DNA from 4 places in the Neorhizobium sp. T25_13 genome. Region 2 is predicted to be linked to each of the others. Evidence: riboswitches for the same ligand, from Rfam matches in the RefSeq annotation. Region 2 holds a riboswitch; each other region holds the start of a gene.
What was found. Region 2 has a riboswitch for cobalamin ahead of C5J22_RS02955 ((2Fe-2S) ferredoxin domain-containing protein). Riboswitches for the same ligand answer to the same signal wherever they lie in the genome.
Positions count from the first base shown of each region.

Region 1: linked by a shared signal. The riboswitch ahead of C5J22_RS16275 (aromatic ring-hydroxylating dioxygenase subunit alpha) and the one ahead of C5J22_RS02955 ((2Fe-2S) ferredoxin domain-containing protein) in region 2 are both predicted to bind cobalamin.
Region 3: linked by a shared signal. The riboswitch ahead of C5J22_RS22785 (CbtB-domain containing protein) and the one ahead of C5J22_RS02955 ((2Fe-2S) ferredoxin domain-containing protein) in region 2 are both predicted to bind cobalamin.
Region 4: linked by a shared signal. The riboswitch ahead of bluB (5,6-dimethylbenzimidazole synthase) and the one ahead of C5J22_RS02955 ((2Fe-2S) ferredoxin domain-containing protein) in region 2 are both predicted to bind cobalamin.

Region 1 covers NZ_PVBI01000006.1:241,846-245,037, forward strand. Annotated here, with positions in the region: gene C5J22_RS16265 (L-threonylcarbamoyladenylate synthase) at 1-766, opposite strand, end outside; gene C5J22_RS16270 (DUF6656 family protein) at 800-1,408, opposite strand; cobalamin riboswitch at 1,574-1,808, shown strand; gene C5J22_RS16275 (aromatic ring-hydroxylating dioxygenase subunit alpha) at 1,908-3,152, shown strand.
Region 2 covers NZ_PVBI01000001.1:618,356-621,547, reverse strand. Annotated here, with positions in the region: gene C5J22_RS02960 (ABC transporter substrate-binding protein) at 1-580, opposite strand, end outside; gene C5J22_RS02955 ((2Fe-2S) ferredoxin domain-containing protein) at 577-1,386, opposite strand; cobalamin riboswitch at 1,483-1,676, opposite strand; gene aztD (zinc metallochaperone AztD) at 1,726-2,964, opposite strand.
Region 3 covers NZ_PVBI01000010.1:175,219-178,410, forward strand. Annotated here, with positions in the region: gene cobW (cobalamin biosynthesis protein CobW) at 1-657, opposite strand, end outside; gene C5J22_RS22780 (DUF1636 domain-containing protein) at 654-1,064, opposite strand; cobalamin riboswitch at 1,171-1,411, opposite strand; cobalamin riboswitch at 1,471-1,700, shown strand; gene C5J22_RS22785 (CbtB-domain containing protein) at 1,737-1,913, shown strand; gene C5J22_RS22790 (CbtA family protein) at 1,927-2,688, shown strand; gene cobO (cob(I)yrinic acid a,c-diamide adenosyltransferase) at 2,685-3,192, shown strand, end outside.
Region 4 covers NZ_PVBI01000014.1:69,875-73,066, reverse strand. Annotated here, with positions in the region: gene C5J22_RS25615 (hypothetical protein) at 1-636, shown strand, start outside; gene bluB (5,6-dimethylbenzimidazole synthase) at 637-1,323, opposite strand; cobalamin riboswitch at 1,403-1,587, opposite strand; gene C5J22_RS25605 (TolB family protein) at 1,615-2,445, opposite strand; gene C5J22_RS25600 (NAD+ synthase) at 2,461-3,192, opposite strand, start outside.

The sequences.
Region 1 (3,192 bases), on a different contig from region 2:
AACCCAGCCGGATCAACGCCTCGCCGGCCTCGACATGGTCGGCATTGAGCCTCACCGCTGCACCCGGCGCATAATGAGAGGCCAGCATGCCGGGGGCCTCGATGATCGCCGCCGGTCCCTCAGGCCGGATCACTGCAAGTCCGGTTGCCGTCTCGATCTCTTCGGCGGCTACCCCGCCCGGCCTCAGCAGCCGGATCACACCGTTCTCGACGCGGACGATGGTCGATTCGACACCGACAGGAGCCGCACCGCCGTCGATGATCAACGCCAGCTTCTCGCCCAGGTCGTCGGCCACGTGGCGCGCGCTGGTCGGGCTCACCTTGCCGGACGTGTTGGCGCTGGGGGCCGCGAGCGGCTTGCCGAAGGCGCGGATGAGCTCGGAAGCGAAGCCCTTGGGAAGCCGGATGCCGACCGTATCGAGCCCGGCCGTCGCCAGCGCATGAATGCCGCTTTCGGGCTTCAGGGGAAGGATCAGGGTGAGGGGCCCCGGCCAGAAGGCTTCGGCAAGCCTGCGCGAGATCGGATCGAAGTCGGCATAACGCTCGGCCATGTCGAGATCCGACATGTGGCAGATCAGCGGGTTGAAGCGCGGCCGGCCCTTGGTCTCGTAGATGCGGGTGATGGCGGCGGGATTGGTGGCGTCGGCCGCAAGTCCGTAGACCGTCTCGGTCGGGATCGCCACGGGAAGGCCGTCCGCAAGGACGGTGCAGGATTGACGAAGCGCGCCGTCATGATCCCGGGTGATGTCGATGATTTGAGCCGTCATATCCGCCCGTCAATAACGCGGACCCGGGCGTCTTCAAAGCTTTTTGATGATCTCGCGGAGCATTTCGTTGGAAGTGCCGAGCATCAGGACGTTCTTGATGGCTTCCATCGGATCATTGGTCTGGAACAGAAGGCCGTTCTTGCGGATCGTGCGGTTGATCTGCAGCGGCTGACCCGCCTCGCGTTCGACCGCAACGGCAAAATACATGCGCGAATTGGCCGGGCTGATATGTTCGAAAAAGGTTTCTTCCTCGCCGATCTTGGAGAAGAAGTTGGCGATATAGAACGACCAGCTCACGGGGACGCCGCGCGGAAGAAACGTCCTTGCCGCCGTGACATGGCAATAGCCGAGATGCGGGCGTTCATCGAGCGTGTGGTGGAAGATGATCTTCGGAAACTTGATCGAGCGATGGAAGGAGTTGATCCGGTTGTGGCTCGTTTCCCCGGCTGCCTCGAGCCTTTTGCCCGTGCGCTCGGCGACTTCGTTATGGGTGAGATAGCGGCGCTCTTCCGGCAGCCAGACCGGATGGTAGCGGGAGCTGCGCCCCGTCCGGAGGAATTCGGAATGGGAAGCGCTCTTCACCACCACCGGCGCCGGTGGTGGAGGGGCTTTGTAATAACGGATCTTTCCCTTGGCCTGCACGGTGGCATCGCTCCCATTCACGCCGGGATTTTATGGCTTATCCCTTAATGACAGGTTTCGCTTTCGCGGGGCTGGAGTGTCGCATTTTGGGCCGTTTCGCCGCTGTCGCCAACGCGGTTGCCGATGTCGCAATGTCGCCTATGCGACACGCCCGCCCGATGATTATATCCGCCTCGATCTTGAGGTGCCGCCTGACTAGGGAAGGCGGAGAATTGGGAAGCCGGCAGGGGTCTTTAGAAACCCTAATCCGGCGCTGCCCCCGCAACGGTGGTGGAGCAATAAGGCACGGCATGAGCCACTGGGAAAGAGCCGCAAGGGCCGCCCGGGAAGGCGCCGAGCCGGTCCCCTGAACGGGACAAGCTCCTGAGCCCGGAAACCAGCCTTGGGATCAAAAATGACGACCGGACGCGGCGGGCGTTCGGGACAGGGTTTGGGGCGGGCTTGAGGCCGGCCGGCATTTCCATGTCCTTCCGCTGTCCACATTGACGAGGAAGATAATATGGAAATTCGCAATCAGGCCCTGCGGCAGCTTAAGAACCGCCGTGAAGGCTTCAGCCTCGAACAGCCCTTCTATACCGATCCCGCCTATTTCAAGCTCGATCTGGAAATGATCTGGTATCGCGACTGGCTGTTCGTCGGGCATGATTGCGAGCTGCCCAAGGCCGGAGCCTATTTCACCTTGCAGATCGGCGATTATCCGGTCGTCGTCGTGCGCGGCCGCGACAACCGGATCCGTGCGCTGCACAATACCTGCCGCCATCGCGGCAGCCGCGTCTGCACCAAGGAGCATGGCTCGGCGGTCCGGCTCGTCTGTCCCTACCATCAATGGACCTACGAACTGGACGGCTCGCTTCTGGTCGGCCGCCAGATGGGCCAGGACTTCGACAAGACCCAGTTCAGCATGAAGAAGGTCCATTGCGAAAGCGTGGCGGGCTTTATCTTCATCTGCCTTGCCAACGAGGCGCCGGATTTCGCGCCGGTTCGCGCGGCGATCGAGCCCTATATGGCCCCGCACCGCCTCTCGGAGGCCAAGGTCGCGCACCAGTCGACGATCATCGAGAAGGGCAATTGGAAGCTCGTCTGGGAAAACAACCGCGAGTGCTACCACTGCGCCGCCAACCACCCGGAGCTCTGCCGCACCTATCCGGAATCGCCGACCGCGACGGGCGTCCAGGGTGCCAAGGACGATCCGGTCATCGCCGCCCATTGGCAGCGTTGCGAGGAGGCCGGGTTGCCGAGCGAATTCCGGATGGACGAGACCGGCCAGTTCCGCGTCGCGCGCATGCCGCTGATCGAAGATGCCGAGAGTTATACGATGAGCGGCCGCAACGCCGTGCAGCGTAAACTCTCCGAGGACGTAACGATCAACTCGATCGGCACCATGCTGCTCTTCCACTATCCGAGCAGCTGGAACCACATTCTCGGCGACCACGCGATCTCGTTCCGCGTCACCCCGCTCGGGCCGGAGGAAACGGCGGTCACCACAAAATGGCTGGTCCACAAGGATGCGGTCGAGGGCGTCGACTACAATCTCGAGGAACTGACCCACGTCTGGAACATGACCAACGACCAGGACCGCCGGATCGTCGAGGAAAACGCCTTCGGCATCCGCTCGCCCGCTTATGAGCCGGGTCCCTATTCGCCACTGCACGAAGGCGGCGTCATGCAGTTCGTCGAATGGTACTCGAACTTCATGGTCAACCGGCTGCAGGGCGACCAGGCGCAACTTTCGATCGTCGCCTGATCGCCAATTCGTGATCGGCGTTAATCGGTGCCGGGCACGT
Region 2 (3,192 bases):
GCACGTTGGGCTCCAGCGAGATCGAGGCGTCCGTCTTGAAGGCGGAGATCTGGTAAGGACCGCTGAAGACGGCATTGCCGGCCTCGGTGGGCTTGTAGGCTATCAGCGGCCATTCGGCGAAGAGTGCCTGAATGAACGGCACCGGCTTTTCGGTCGTCACCTTCAGCGTCAGGTCGTTGACCGCCTCGAAGGTCAGCTTGCCGCCGGTCGCGAGCGCCGCCTTGTTGTTGGCGAACGTGGTATCGAAACCGGCTGCCAGTGCCCTGGCGGTGACGGGCGTGCCATCGGAGAACAGGCGGCCGGGTGTGAGGGTCACGGTCCAGGTCAGGTTCCCGATGCGCTCCGCCTTCACGGCCAGTTCCGGTACGAGCTTGCCGTCCCGATCGACGGTGAAGAGGTTCTCGCCGACGCCATGGCTGACCAGCGCCCAGCCGTTCGAGCCCTTGGCGGGGTCCGTGCCGCTGGTGATGTAGGTGGCACCGACGCGAAGCGGCTCGCCTGCGAAGACGGTGCCTGCGGTGGCAAAGGTGGCGGCGGTGAACCAGGCGGCGGCCAAGCGTGATAGCGTCTGCGACGTCAATTCTCTCTCCTCTTATTCTGTTCGGATGGGGTGCGAAGCCGTTGCTTGCGACCCGTTGGGTGATAGGCGAAGTTCTCGACGATCCGGCCGCCAAGCAGGTGCTCGCCGATGATCCGGTCGATCGCATCTTCGGTGACGCCGCCGTAATAGGTGCCTTCCGGAAACACCTGCAGCACGGGCGCCAGACTGCAGGGACCGAGACAGGTGGATTTTGCGGTCATCGTGCCATCGCCGGCAGCGCGCAATTTCTGCCGCTCCTGCCGGTTGCGCAGATGTCCCCAGATCACACCGGCTCCGGCCGCGTTGCAGGGACCGCCCTGACAAACGAGCACGCGGCGTTTCTGGGCCGGCACGAGGGAACCTTCGATGACAGGTGGGTTTTCGGTTTTCGGGACATCCAGCTCTTCGGCCGTCTCCAGCAGTTCGCCGAGAAGCTGCGCCATCAGCGTGCTGGAGGCGATATCCCTGGCGATGGACAAGGCCGGCCAGGGGCGGCTGTCGGCGGCCTTCCAGCGCGTCAGCGATTTCGTTAGCCAGATATGGAAGCTCGGCTCCATGGGCAGGACGAGCGGCACGATGACGACGGTTTCGACATCCTCGTCGAGCAGATTGGACAGCGCTTGGCGCAGCGAGGGGGTTCCCTGCTCGGTAAAGGCGAACCGGACGATTCCGGCCCCGGTCATGCCGGCCGCAAGCTCCGCGAGCCGCTGCATTTCCAGATGCGGCGACGCCGCAAAGGCGGATTTGGCGATCAGGAGGACGGCGCGCCCGGATACGTTCTGGGAAGATAATCCCTGTGTTTTCACTGCCTTCGTCTCACTCAAGGAGGAGGCAGCAAAAATGAAGGTTGCGGCAGGCACGATGGCCCGACGGAACCGTCATTCCTGTGGCACACCCCGACCACGGAACTTCTATCGTCAGGCAGGTCTCCTGGCTTGCGGGTCAAAGCCTTCATCGTCCGTCTTCCCGGCATTGTTGCCAGTGACATGTTGGACGAACGGCTCACCGCTCACAGTTGCGGGACAGCTCCGGTTTTGACCGGATTCCCTCTTAGCTTCCATCGCGGGATGGAAGAACCTTGACGCCGCGAACTTACACTCCCTCTGCCGACTGTCAACGGCGCCGCTTCATGCAGCATCATCGCATCAATGCGATGCGCCGGAGCCACCGACGGCAACGATCGTAAAGGGTTTTCCTTCGACGGGTATCGTACGGACCTCCTTCAGGCTCTCCGCATCGACGACGCGAACCAGCGAGTGCCGCGGATCGGTAATGACGATATGGTCGTCCGCAACGGCAAGGCGCGGCCGCGGATCACGCCAATGGCCGTCCTTGCTGTAGGGCTCGGTGACCTTGGCCTTGCGAACGATCTCGCCCTTGACCACGTCCAGCACATGAAGATCGCCGTCCTCCGTCAGGATGTAGGCATTGCGCGGCGTTGCCGGGTCCAGCAGGAAGTCGACGCGGCGGGTGGGCAGGGCGATCAGCCGGAAGTGCTCCTCGGCATCCGGATCGATCAGGACGATTTTGTCCTCGCCGTAGTTGCCGAGGAAGAACTGCATCGCCTTGCCGCCAAGCAAGGTCCCGGTGCTGCCCTTTGGCAGGTCCGTCGGGTAAGCGAACATTTCCAGCTTCGGGCCATCAATGCCGCCGGGCCGGGCAACGAGAACGCCTTCCTTGCAACCGAAGGCAACCAGCCGGGCCGAGGTGGCCTCGCCGTGAAGATCGGTGCATTTCGCGACGTCACCGAGCTGCTTGCCCGCCTCGTCGACGACCCGAAGACCGACCCTCGGCGGCAGTTCGTCGGGCTTGGTTTCGATTTCAGTGTTTGGGACCGACACGAGCACGAAACGACCCATCGTCACCGCTACGCCGTGATGCGGCTTCGTCGTGTCGACTGTCTTCACGTCAGCCCTGCCTTCGAGAAGAGCTGTTTCGTCGATGATATCCGCCTTGCCGCCTCGATCGTAAAAGAGGACCGCATGGTCGTCATGCGGGACGACGTGGAAAGGACGCTTGCCTTCGAAAGTCACGGGCAACAGCCCGACGTCGGAAACCTCCAGGTCCCGATGCTCCCCGTGATCGGAGAAATCGATGCCAGTCCTGATGACGTGCACGATGTCATGATCTGACTGGGTAACGAATACGGTCTGGCCGGACGCGCTGGCGGTCAGGGCCGCGGGACCCTTGACGTCATAGCGGCCGAGTTCCTTGCCGTTCTCGAAGTTGATGGCACGCACGACCGGGTTCGTGTGATCGCCGACAAACAGGCGCCATGCTTCCTTCGTCTCATGATCTTCATCGGCAAACGCTCCGGACGCCGCGAAGATCAGGCCTGCCGCGACAGCGCCTAGCAGGCGGCTTGTAGTGAGGGACAAATTCATGAGGTTCCTTCCTTATCGTTTGAACTTTTGTAGCGCCGAGCGCTTATCCAGCACATGGCTATGTACGTTATATCGTTACATTCAATGTTGAGAGTGTAATAACATTACATAGGTGGCCGTTGTCAATCCCTGCGATGGCGACATTTGCCTGGTTCACGCTGGTAGGGCATGCAGCCTGCGGGTTTGACGCGGCAGGACAAATGGACCTCAAAGATTGCCTGGCGGCAG
Region 3 (3,192 bases), on a different contig from region 2:
GGCGCCGTTGGCGGCCGAGACGATCTTCACGGCACGTGGCAGATGCGCGGACACGCGATCCCTGGCGATCGCAAGGCCGGCGGCATCCAGAAGGTCGCTCTTGGTGAGCACGATCATGTCGGCGCAGGCCACCTGATCCTCGAACACTTCCTCGACCGGATCGTCATGGTCGATCGAGCCGTCCGCGTCGCGCTGCGCTTCCAGCGCCTCGTGGTCGTCGGCAACGCGGCCTTCGGCGAGCGCCAGTCCGTCGACCACGGCAATCACCGCGTCCACCGTCACTCGCGCCTTGACGTCAGGCCACTGGAAGGCCTGGACGAGGGGTTTTGGCAGCGCGAGGCCGGAGGTTTCGATGAGGATGTGATCGACGCGGGGTTCGATGGCCAGGATCCGGTCGATCGCCGGCACGAAATCGTCCGCCACGGTGCAGCAGATGCAGCCGTTGGCAAGCTCGATGATGTTGTCTTCCGGGCAGCTTTCGATGCCGCAGCCCTTCAGGACGTCTCCGTCGATGCCCACATCGCCGAATTCGTTGACGATGATCGCCAGCCGCTTGCCCTTCAAGTTTTCGATCAGGTTGCGGATCAGCGTGGTCTTGCCGGCGCCTAAGAACCCGGTAACGACGGTGCAGGGAACGCGGTCGAACGAAACGCTCATGATGGCATGTCCTCGTGGTGATGAAAGGGTGGAATACGGGCCGTCATGCCCTTGCCGCGCAGGCAGGTCGGGCGGCCGCGAAGGGGAAGGAAGCCGCGTTCGTCCTCGGCCAGCATCATCGCGCCGGTGACGATATCCTCGACATTGTCGAGCGACAGGTGGCCGAAGACATAGGACCAGCCGCTCTTGTGATTAAACGCAGCACTCGGACTTTTTTCGCAATTGGCAAGGCAGGTGACCGGCTTTACCGCGAGCGGCTTGCCGCTTGCTGCCTCGCGCAGCGCCGCGATCAGTGCGATGCCCGGCCGGATTTCGCCGTCGGACGCATTACGGCAATTGGTGCAGACGAAAATCGTCACATCTGCCGGGCCGGCGGTTGCCGGATCATCTGGTCGGTGGTCACTCATCGGTCAGCCGCGTTCCCGCCGGGGTCGAAAAATCGGGGCGCGGAGCAGAAGGTCGAAATCCCTCTGCGGTGATCGAGAAACTTCCTCCGGAGCACCCCGCCCGGTGAAGCAAAACTAATCGGACGGCAGGTCTCCTGGCTCGCGGGTCGTCGCCATTTGCCTGCCTTCCCAGGATACCGTTGGCCGGATTTCCCAGTGGCTTGACGGCCAAATGGCCGTTTTAGGCAATGGCTCGCCGCCTACAGTTGCGGGGGCAGCCGCGGCATTGATCCTGAAAAAGGGATCGCACCGCATTCTCTCTTAGCCCTCCCCGTTGCCGGAAAGGGACCATCTCTTTCCAAGTAAGCCCGGTCGCAGGCCCATGTCAATGCGTCGCAAAGGCGATTGCCGTGACGCCGAATTCGTCTATAGTGACCGAGCCTATGGTGCCCGAAAGGGTTTTAGAGGGAATGCGGTGCGACGGAATTCTGCCGTCCAACCCGCGGCTGCCCCCGCAACTGTAAGCGGAAAGTCTTCGACCAAAACGGCCGTCCGGCCGTCAAGCCACTGGGAAATCCGGCCAACGGTATCCTGGGAAGGCGGGAGAAGGCGTCCGATCCGCGAGCCAGGAGACCTGCCAGAGGCGGCAAAGAACGTGAACGGCCCTCGGGTGGAGGGCGAAAGGACGAGACCATGGTTACGAATTCTGCTGCAGCTGCAGTCAGCCTCTCCGCTTCGAAGATCATTCCCCTCAGCATGACGGCCCTGCTTGGCCTGTTCATCGTCGGCTTTGTCGGCTTCTCTCATCTGGAAGTCGTCCATAACGCCGCGCATGACACGCGCCACTCGCTCGCCTTCCCCTGCCACTGAGGAGTTCTCCCCAATGTCGTTGTTTCGCAACATCGTCTTCACGGCGGTGATCGCCGGGCTTTTGTCCGGATTGCTGCTGACCGTGATGCAGAGCTTCTCCACTGTGCCGCTGATCCTGCAGGCGGAAGTGTTCGAGAATGCCGCGCCCGAGGCCGGCCACAGCCATGATGCTGCACCTGCCGCAGGTGCCACGGCATCCGCCGCCGAGCATCACCACGGCGAGGAAGCCTGGGCTCCCGCCGATGGCTTCGAGCGTTTCATCTATACTGCTGCCGCAGACATGCTGTCGGCTATCGGTTTTGCCCTTGTCCTCGTTGCCGCCTCGGAAGCGTTCGGCGGCTTCAAGGGCTGGCGCGGTGGCCTGATGTTCGGCATTGCCGGCTTCCTCGCCGTCATCCTCGCGCCCGGCCTCGGCCTGCCGCCGGAACTGCCCGGCATGCCGGCTGCGGAACTCGGTCCGCGCCAGATCTGGTGGATCTCGACGGCGGCCTGCACGGCAATCGGTCTCGGCCTGCTCGCCTATACCCGCTCGGCCGTGTTCGCAGCGCTTGCGATCGTGCTCCTGATCGCCCCGCATCTGGTCGGCGCGCCGCTGCCGCCAAGCCATGAAACGGCGGTCCCGATGGATCTCCATGTCCGCTTCGTCAACGCCGTCTATGCCACCAACCTGGTGTTCTGGGCGGTGCTCGGCGCGCTGGCCGGGGTCGCCCGCGAAAAGTTCCGCGCTGGCGAGGAAGCTTCTGCCGGGTCTCCGGCGAAGCTTGTCTCCCGGTGAAGGAGATCGACGAGGCGTCCGTCGAGCGCCACCGCGCCAAGATGGCGAACCGCAAGGCGGTTCAGGATGCGGAAGTGGCCGAGAAGACCCAGGAAAAGGGTCTTCTCATCGTCCATACCGGGCCCGGCAAGGGCAAATCCACAGCTGCCTTCGGCCTGGCGCTGCGCATGCTCGGCAACAACCGCCGGGTCGGCGTCGTACAGTTCATCAAGGGCGCCTGGTCGACCGGGGAGCAGCCCGCGCTCGCCGTCTTCGGTGACCGCGTCGTCTGGCACACGATGGGCGAGGGTTTTACCTGGGAGACCCAGGACCTGAAGCGCGACGTCGCCGCGGCGGAAAAGGCCTGGGAAAAGGCACTCGAGCTGATGGCGGACGAGACGATCGGGCTCGTCATCCTCGACGAACTCAACATCGCGCTTCGTTATGACTATCTCGATCTGGACAAGATCGTCGCCGCGCTACAGGCACGGCGGCCGGATCTGCATGTGGTCGTCACCGGCCGCA
Region 4 (3,192 bases), on a different contig from region 2:
GCCGCAGCGCTGGCGGGGGACCCTGCCGTTTGTGCAGCCCTTTACCGGAAACTTGGAAACAGCCCGCAGATCATCGGCAACACGTCTGCGGCGCGCAGCTACGCCCAGCAGCTTGGCGAATACAATGCCGATATCCGGGAATTGCGGGTCGACATGCGCCGGGCCGGCTGCGGCAATGGCAGCGTCGTGGTTCTGGGTGGCCCGAATGCCGAGGTCTGCGGCCAGATGCGGGATGCGCTGGAAAGAATGGAACAGAGCCGCGACGCGCTGGCGGCGGAACGGAACAGTTCGCGGCAGATGATCCTGCCCTCGGAAGAGCGGAATGCCATCCTCGCCGCCATTCGCGAACAGCGCTGCATCCCCTCCTTCGAGCCGCTGCCGCCTGTTGTCGACGACCGCCGAAAGGTGCCGGGCATCGAACTTCCGAGAGAAGAGCAACCGTATTCCGGGATCACCAAGCTGCCGACCCGCCCGCAAAAGCCGCAGGCCGCGGTCCAGCCGCCGGTGCTCACGCCGCCGCCGGAGCGGCCATACGATCCAAACAAGAAGGTGCGCACCGTTGGGCCGGCTTTCCTGCCCGAAGCGGATATCGACCTCAGCAATCCGAAATCCGCAGGACCGCAGCCGCAGCAGTGATCAACGGTTATCCCAGCGATCCTGAAAGATCAGCTCCTCCAGGGCCAAGCGCTGGCGCCAGCCCTTGAGCGCCAATTCCGGCTCGGCGTAGAGGCGGTCGGTATAACCGAGGCACAGCCACGCGACGATCTCGACGCGATCGGGAATGCCCAGCAGCGCACGCACGTCCTCCTCGCGAAAAATGCTGACCCAGCCGACACCGACGCCCTCGGCCCTTGCCGCAAGCCACAAGTTCTGCACGGCGCAGACGGTCGAATAGACGTCCATGCGCGGATTGTGGGTTCGGCCGAGCACGACCGGGCCGGCACGGTCCGGATCGCAGGTGACGCAGATCGACAGCGGCGCCTTGACGATGCCTTCGAGCTTGAGGCTGCGATAAAGGTCGCGGCTCCGCTCCGGAAACATCTCCACGGCTTCGTCATTGGCGCGCGAAAAGGCGGCGCGAGCCGCCTCCCGCACCGAGGGATCGCGGATGAGGATGAAATTCCAGGGCTGCATGAAGCCGACCGAGGGTGCCGAATGCGCGGCGCCCAGCAGCCGCTTTACCAGGTCGTCCGGCAGTGGATCGGGCAGGAACTGGTCGCGCACGTCCCGGCGCGTCTCGATCGCCCTGTAGACGGCCGCACGCTCGGCCTTCGAAAATTCACCGGCAGGCAGCAAGGCATGCGCGAAAGGATCAGGCTGCATCGTTTGTCCCCAACAATGCCGTCGCTCCCTTGCCTTTCAGAAGCAAGGAGAGGTCCGAAACCTTTCCGCCGTCCGCGCGGGCTGGTCTATCTTGTCAGGCCGGTCTTCTGACTTGGCTTCGTCCGCCTCAACCGCCGCCTTCCCGGTTTCCCAGTGGCTTATCCTGCGGCCGAGCGTCCACCTCACAGCGTTGGGCACGTTCCGGCTCCACCCGGATTCCCGATTCTCCGGCTTGTCGCCGGCACCTGACAGGATCGGTTATGCCCTTACGCTATCCTCGGCGCAAGGCGCTCATGCGACTAGGAAATAGCGCACGTAGGCAAACTCATCGCCATCCGGCGACCAGTTCGGTGAATTCATCGTGCCCTGCCCGCCGAAGAGCTCGAACAGCGTTTCGACATTGCCGCCGTCCATGTCCATCAGCCTGACGCGGACGTTGAGATCGCGCGGGTGGTCGAAGACATCGGCGTCGTAGGAGATGAAGACGATCTTGTCACCCTTCGGTGACGGATGCGGAAACCAGTCGCCGTAACCCCCGCCGGTGATCCGCTCGGCCACGCCGCCGGCGGCCGGGACGCGCCAGATCTGCGTCAGCCCGGTGCGACTGGAATTGAAATAGATCCATTTTCCATCCGGCGAATAGTCCGGCCCGTCGTTGCGGCCCTCGCCGAACGTCAGCCGCGTCTCGTTGCCGCCCTCGCTGCCGATCGAATAGATATCGAACTCGTCGCCACGGATGCCGCAATAGGCGAAGCTCTTTCCGTCCGGCGACCAGCCATGCCAGTAGGACGGCAGGTTCCGGGTCACCAGCCGCGGCACGCCGCCGCCCGCGGGAAGAACATAGATCGCCGATTTGCCGAACTCTACCTTGTCGGAAATGGCGATCAGCGAACCCTCCGGCGAAATGCCGTGGTCGTTGTTGCATTGGCGGGCAAAGCCCGTATCGACCAGTTCAGGCCCGTCATCACCCGCCGGTGACAGACGATAGATCAGGCCCTCGCTGTTGAGCATCAAGTAGCGCCCGTCGGGCGACCAGTTGGGCGCCTCGAACAGGGCTTCCGTCTGCCAGACCACCCGCATCGTCCTCGTCCGGATATTGAAGATCTCGACCGAGCTGCGCAGGGCCATGATCCTCTCCTACCGATCGCGGAAACGGTTGGTGATCGGATAACGCCGATCGCGGCCGAAGTTCTTCTTGGTGATCTTGACGCCCGGCGCCGATTGGCGCCGCTTGTATTCGGCGAGATAGAGCAGGTGCTCGATCCGGTGAACGGTTGCGATGTCGTGGCCGCGGGCAACGATCTCCTCGGTCCCCATCTCCAGCTCGACCAGGCATTCGAGGATGTCGTCGAGCACCGGATAGGGCGGCAGCGAATCCTGATCGGTCTGGTTGGGTCTGAGTTCCGCGGACGGAGCCTTGGAGATGATGTTCTTCGGGATCACCTCGCCGCTCGGGCCGAGCGCCGTCGGCGGCAGGTGTTCGTTGCGCCAGGCGGCCAGCGCATAGACCTGCATCTTGTAGAGGTCCTTGATCGGGTTGAAGCCGCCATTCATGTCGCCGTAGAGGGTCGCGTAGCCGACCGACATTTCCGACTTGTTGCCTGTCGTCACCACCATCGAGCCGAACTTGTTGGAGATCGCCATCAGGATCGTGCCGCGCGCGCGGCTCTGGAGGTTCTCCTCGGTGATCCCCTCCTCGGTTCCTTCGAACAGCTCGGCCAGCGCCGACGAAAAACCGTCCACCGGCTCGGCGATCTGCACGATGTCGTAGCGGCAGCCGAGCGCCTTGGCGCAATCAGCCGCGTCCTTCAGCGAGTCCTCGGACGTATAGCGGTAGGGCAGCATCACCGTGCGCACCCTCTCCTCGCC